2 regions of the Burkholderia sp. AW33-5 genome follow, and region 2 is predicted to be linked to the other one. Evidence: predicted binding sites of a transcription regulator. Region 2 holds the regulator's gene; the other holds the start of a gene.
The links. The regulator LexA, encoded in region 2, represses DNA repair genes until DNA is damaged. The targets are predictions, from matches to a motif close to ACTGTATNNNNATACAGT.
Positions count from the first base shown of each region.

Region 1: a site for LexA is predicted at 1,310-1,327, ahead of ACV22V_RS02465 (DUF2471 family protein). Genes of this name have one in related genera too.

Region 1 covers NZ_JBSAXA010000001.1:527,496-530,839, reverse strand. Annotated here, with positions in the region: gene ACV22V_RS02475 (NAD(P)H-dependent oxidoreductase) at 1-223, opposite strand, end outside; gene ACV22V_RS02470 (LysR family transcriptional regulator) at 310-1,203, shown strand; gene ACV22V_RS02465 (DUF2471 family protein) at 1,390-1,794, shown strand; gene ACV22V_RS02460 (oxidoreductase) at 1,920-3,344, opposite strand, start outside.
Region 2 covers NZ_JBSAXA010000002.1:704,229-707,572, forward strand. Annotated here, with positions in the region: gene cysT (sulfate ABC transporter permease subunit CysT) at 1-151, opposite strand, end outside; gene ACV22V_RS06645 (sulfate ABC transporter substrate-binding protein) at 289-1,326, opposite strand; gene lexA (transcriptional repressor LexA) at 1,591-2,238, shown strand; gene ACV22V_RS06655 (hypothetical protein) at 2,265-2,603, shown strand; gene ACV22V_RS06660 (DUF2939 domain-containing protein) at 2,633-3,328, shown strand.

The DNA.
Region 1 (3,344 bases), on a different contig from region 2:
CCGTCGCGAACGCGTGCTTCGAGTCGAGCGACGGATCGAAACGCGCGTCGGGCATGCGATCCGTCACGTCGTTCGCGTCGAACGCGGCCTTCCAGTTCATCGCATACAGGTCCGTCACCTGCACGCTATGCCCCGCCGCTTCGAGCCGCTCGACGGCAAAGTCGCGCAGCGCGCCGTTCAGCGAACGCGGTTCCGGATGGGCATAAACGATCAGCACATTCATGTTCGTCACTCCGTTGATTGAATGACTGCAGGATGCCGTCGCCGAAGGTATATTGGAAATGAATTCCCGATATTCCAGGTATAGCCATGAACAATCTCAGACGACTGGATCTGAACCTGCTGATCACGCTCGACGTGCTGCTCGCCGAGCACAACGTCACGCGTGCAGCCGAAAAACTGAACATGTCGCAGCCGTCGGTCAGCGTGCAGTTGCAGAAACTGCGCGATTTCTTCGGCGATCCGCTGTTGCTGCCCGGACCGCGCGGCATGCGGCCGACCGCACGCGCGGAAACGCTGCGCGAGCCGCTGCGGGACGCGCTCGACGCGGTCGAACGCGCGGTGCTGACGGCCACGCCGTTCGATCCGGCAACCGCGACGAACACGTGGCGCGTGGCCGCGACCGACTACGGCGAATCGACGATCGTCCTGCCCGCGCTGAACACGCTGCGGTCGGCCGCCCCCGCGACGCGCGTCGCCGTCGTCGAGCTCGTGCCGCCGCGCATCGAGCAGGACGCGGAGCGAAACGGCATCGACCTGGCCTTCCACACGACGGAAGGTTCACCGGAAGGGATGCGGCGCCTGCCGCTGTTCGTCGAGCGCTACGTGCTCGTCGGCCGCGCCGGTCATCCGAAGCTGAAGCGGCGCCCGACGCTCGCCCAGTTCGGCGCGCTGGAACACGTGATCGTGTCGCCCGACGGCGGCGGCTTCTTCGGCGTGACCGATGAAACGCTCGCGAAAGCGGGCGCCGCGCGGCGTGTCGTGCTGTCCGTTCCGCATTTCCTGTTCGTGATGTCGGCCGTCGCCAGCACGGATCTCGTCGCGATGCTGCCCGAGCGTCTGGTGCGCGACGTGCCCGCGCTGCGCGTGGTGGAAGCGCCCGTTCACGTTCCCGGCTATGAAATGTCGATGTTGTGGCACGAGCGCGTGCACCGCGATCCCGCGCATCGGTGGTTGCGCGAGACGATCGCCGCGTCGGTGTAAGTCGTTCGCGAAGGCCGCTCGGTGCGCGCGCCGGCCACCGTCGCCACCGCGCTCGACCCGGTGCCGGCAAACGGACATGCATTCAGGACTTGAAACCGCCTCGGACACTGTATATATTTACAGTGCTTTTGCACCATTTGACCCGAATTCCGTCACCCATGACGGACGGACTTTTGTGAGGCGACCATGTTCCAGTCATCCGCATTCGATCCCGAGCAACCCGGCTTCAACCCCGCCCACTTCGAACGCGCCGCGCAGCGGGCGGTCGTCGACCTGCAGCGTGTCGTCGGCGGCCCCGCCCAACGCGCGCTCGGCCTGCGACGCCGCACCCATCCGGCCGCCGTCCGCACGATGAGCTGGCAGGCGCTGCTGAACGTCGAGGAACTCGCGTTCTCGAATACCGGTTTCCTGAGCCGCAACGATCCGACGGTCATCGACGCGTTCATCCGCCTGCGCGGCAGCCGGCTGGTCGCGGCGGATGTCGAGGAACCGGTCGACTGGCGTCGCGACGACGACGACCTGCCGGCCGTCTACCTGATCGTCAAGGCGATGCTGGAAGCGGAAGAGGAAGAGCGGGCCGAAGCGGCCTGACGCACGCCGGCCGGTCGCGAGTGGCGTTCTGCCGGAATCGCGTCGCCACGTTGCATGGCGACGCGGGAAGTCGCCAGCGCGTCGCGCGACGCTCGCCGCCGTTTCCCAACCCGGAACGACGCCCGTTACAGCCGCGCCGCGAGTCGCGATCCCTGATCGATCGCACGCTTCGCATCGAGCTCGGCCGCCAGTTCCGCGCCGCCGATCAGATGCACCGAGCGTCCGGCCGCCTGCAACGGCGCGAGCAGCGCGCGCTGCGGCTCCTGCCCCGTGCACAGCACGATCGTGTCGGCTTCGATCAGTTCATGATCGGTCCGCTGCTCGCCGTACGACACGTGCAGCCCGCGCGCGTCGATCCGTTCGTAGTTCACGCCGCCGATCATCTTCACCTGCTTCATCTTCAGCGTCGCGCGGTGAATCCAGCCGGTCGTCTTGCCGAGCCCCTTGCCGAGCGGCGCGGCCTTGCGCTGCAACAGCGTCACTTCGCGAGCCGGCGCCCCGACCTGCGCGCGCGTCACGCCGCCGCGCGTCGCGGCCGGATCGGTCACGCCCCACTCCGCTTTCCACTCTTCCAGATCGAGCGTCGGCGACTCGCCGCCCTGCACCAGATATTCGGCGACGTCGAAGCCGATGCCGCCGGCGCCGACCACCGCGACCCGCCGGCCGACCGGCTGCCCGCCGGCCAGCACGTCGATGTAGCTGAGCACGTTCGGCCCGTCCTGGCCGGGAATCTTCGGGTCGCGCGGCGCCACACCGGTCGCGAGCACGATTTCGTCGTAGCCGCCCGCGATCAGGTCGCTCGCATCGATGCGGCGGTTCAGGTGCAGGTTCACGCCGGTCAGCTCGACCTGACGGCCGAAATAACGCAGCGCTTCGTCGAACTCCTCCTTGCCCGGAATCCGCTTCGCCATGTTGAACTGACCGCCGATCTCCGCCGCCGCGTCGAACAGATCGACGTGGTGGCCGCGCTGCGCGAGCACGGTCGAGCACGCGAGCCCGGCCGGCCCCGCGCCGACCACCGCGATGCGCTTCGGCTGCTGCACGCGCGTGTAAATCAGCTCGGTCTCGTGGCATGCGCGCGGATTCAGCAGGCATGACGCGATCTGGTTCTTGAACGCGTGGTCGAGACACGCCTGGTTGCAACCGATGCAGGTGTTGATCTCGTCTGCCCGGCCCTGCGCGGCCTTGACGACGAACTCGGCATCCGCGAGCAGCGGGCGCGCCATCGACACCATGTCCGCGCAGCCGTCCGCGAGAATCTGCTCGGCCACCTCGGGCCGGTTGATCCGGTTGGTCGTCACGAGCGGGATGCCGACCTCGCCCTTCATCTTTTTCGTCACCCACGCGAACGCGCCGCGCGGCACCGACGTCGCGATCGTCGGCACGCGCGCCTCGTGCCAGCCGATCCCCGTATTGATGATGGTCGCGCCCGCGCGCTCGACGGCCTTCGCGAGCTGCACGGTCTCGCTCCAGTCGCTGCCGTCCGGAATCAGGTCGAGCATCGACAGCCGGTAGATCAGGATGAAGTCGCGCCCGACCGCCTCGCGCGT
Region 2 (3,344 bases):
TGACGAACTGGTCCCACGACAGCGTCGCGGTCTTCAGGAACGTGGCGGCGAGCGGAATCAGCACCACGAGGCTCAAATAGGCCACCGTGATGCCGAGCGTCACGCCGAAACCGGGCAGCGCGCTCGGCTTGCGAAAGGTGTACGTCGTCATCGGATGCTCTTGCTGGGTCGTTGCTGCTCATGGGTCCGACGCAAACGCCGACGCGGGGAGTCGCGCCGGCGGGCCGTCGGGGATGCGGCGCGCTCTCGTGGCGCGCCGCTGTCGTTATGGTTTGTTACTGCGTGGCGTTACTGCGGCTTGTAGATCGAGTCGAACACGCCGCCGTCCGCAAAATGCGTCTTCTGCGCATTCGTCCAGCCGCCGAACGTGTCGTCGACCGTGTACAGCTTCAGCTTCGGGAACTGCTTCGTCAGCTCCGCCGGCACGTTCTTCGAGCGCGGGCGGTAGTAGTTGCGCGCCGCGATTTCCTGGCCCTGCGGGCTGTACAGGAAATTCAGGTAGGCCTCGGCCAGCTTGCGCGTGCCCTTCTTGTCCACCACCTTGTCGACCACCGCGACGGGCGGTTCGGCCAGGATGCTCGCCGACGGCACGACGATCTCGAACTTGTCCGTGCCGAATTCCTTGATCGACAGGAACGCCTCGTTCTCCCACGCGATCAGCACGTCGCCGATCCCGCGCTGCACGAAGCTCGTCGTCGCGCCGCGCGCGCCCGAGTCGAGCACGCCCGCGTTCTTGTAGAGCTTCGTCACGAACTCCTTCGCGCTCTGCTCGTTGCCGCCCGGCTTGTGAACGGCGTATGCCCATGCGGCCAGATAATTCCAGCGCGCGCCGCCCGACGTCTTCGGGTTCGGCGTGACGATCGAGATGCCCGGCTTGGTCAAGTCGTCCCAGTCCTTGATCCCTTTCGGGTTGCCCTTGCGCACCAGGAACACGATCGTCGACGTGTACGGCGATGCGTTGTCCGGCAGGCGCTTCTGCCAGTCCTTGTTGACGAGCCCCTTGTTGGCGATCGCGTCGATGTCGTAGGCGAGCGCCAGCGTCACGACGTCGGCCTGCAGGCCGTCGAGCACCGAGCGCGCCTGCGCGCCCGAGCCGCCGTGCGACTGCTTGAAGTTGACCGTCTCGCCCGTCTTCGCCTTCCACGCCTTGCCGAACGCCTGGTTGAAGTCCTGATACAGCTCGCGCGTCGGGTCGTAGGACACGTTCAGGAACGTCGTATCGGCCTGGGCGTGCGTCGCCACGCCCAGCGCTGCCGCCGCGCCCAGCGCGAGTGTTGCGATCAGGCGGCCCACTCCGCCCACCAGCCCCGTATTGCGCTTCGCCATCCTTGGTTCTCCAGTGTTGTCGGTCTTGCGATGTCGAGCCAGTCTAGCGAACGGGTTACATGATTAAAAATAATCGTTCCTCATTTTTTAATACTCAAAAGTGCTAACGCAGACGGGACGGACGGTTGCGGCGGACAAACCGGCGTCCGGGCGTCGCGAAATCGCGTCGGAACCGGCGCGATCGCGTCGAACCTCAAGTAACACTTGAAATTCGCGAAGTACTGTATAAAAATACAGCTCACTGTCTATCCATACAGTTCAGCCATGACCAAACTCACCGCCCGTCAGCAGCAAGTGTTCGACTTGATCCGCCGCGCGATCGAGCGCTCCGGTTTCCCGCCCACGCGCGCCGAGATTGCGGCAGAGCTGGGTTTCAGCTCGCCGAACGCGGCCGAGGAACACCTCCGTGCGCTTGCGCGCAAGGGTGTGATCGAGCTGGCCGCCGGCGCGTCACGCGGCATCCGCCTGCTCGGCATCGACGACGCCCCGCACCAGTTCACGCTGCCGCACGCCGGCCTGATGCAACTGTCGCTGCCCCTCGTCGGCCGCGTGGCGGCCGGTAGCCCGATCCTCGCGCAGGAGCACATCTCGCAGCATTACGCGTGCGATCCCGCGCTGTTCACCAGCAAGCCCGATTACCTGCTGAAGGTGCGCGGTCTGTCGATGCGCGACGCCGGCATTCTCGACGGCGACCTGCTCGCCGTGCAGAAGCGCACGGAAGCGAAGGACGGCCAGATCATCGTCGCGCGCCTCGGCGACGACGTCACGGTCAAGCGCCTGATGCGCCGGCCCGGCGGCCTCGAGCTGATCGCGGAGAACCCGGATTACGAAAACATCTTCGTCAAGGCCGGCAGCGCGGAATTCGCGCTGGAAGGCATCGCCGTCGGGCTGATCCGCTCGGGCGAACTCTGACAATCGGTCTCGCTGAGGAGAACATCATGGAACGCCTTTCCCGTCTGCTGCCTTTCCGTCAATTCGGCCGCCTGCGTCACCTGCGCGGCCGCACGCCCTGCGCGCCGCTGTCCGCCGCGGCGCCCGTGGTGAGCCAAGAAGTCGCAGTTGAACGGCAGGCGTCGCTGCTGCCGTCAGCGCTTCCCGCGTTCGCGCGGGTTTCGCTGAACGCCGGCCTGAATCACGCGGAGCCGGCGCGCCGTGCGCCCGTGCGCGTCTATCACGGCCGGTCGCGCCTGATCATGGTCGGGACGATCGATGCCGTGTGCCGGATGATCGATCGCTGCATCGCCGAGGAACGATCGGCCACGCACGGCGGTCTCTGATTGCGGAACCTGTCCGCACCGGAGGCATCGTGACTGGATCTTCGGGCCGCGCGCGGCGGCTCAAGCCATTGCTGATCGTCGTGCTGGCCGTCGCCGTCCTGATGGCGATCGGTTACGCGTACGCATCGCCGTACGTCGCGCTCGGTCGCCTGAAATCGGCGATCGACGCGCGCGATGCGCAAGCGGTCAGCGAATATGTCGATTTCCCGTCGCTACGCATCAGCCTGAAGCAGCAGGTGACGGAAGAGTTGATGCGCCGGATCGACGCGGTGAAGAAGGACAATCCGTTCGCGGTGATTGGCGCGCTGATCGGATCCGCGTTGATCGGCCCGCTGGTCGATGCCTATGCGACACCGGAGGGTGTAGCGGCGCTGATGAGCGGCATTTCCCCGTGCGGCAATCCGGGCGAACGGCCGCCCGAATGGTCGGGCCCGCCGTCAGGCGCTGCGCCTGGCAACGCACCGGCCGCGCCGCCGGTCAATCCGTCGAACGCACCCGCGCCGAGCAGCAATGCGCCCGCGTCGGCCGCAGCTTCGCCCGCCATCGCGCCCGCACCCGCCTCCGGGGAGGCGGGTCATCCGCAGCAAGCGAGCGCCGGCTACCGGAATATCGATGAATTTGTCGTGACCTACCAGCGCAGCGCCGACGGCACGCGCTATGCGGCGATCTTCCACCGCTTCGGCTTGTTCTCGTGGAAGCTGTCGGCGATCGACCTGCACGCCTGAGCGGCCGCACTCGGCG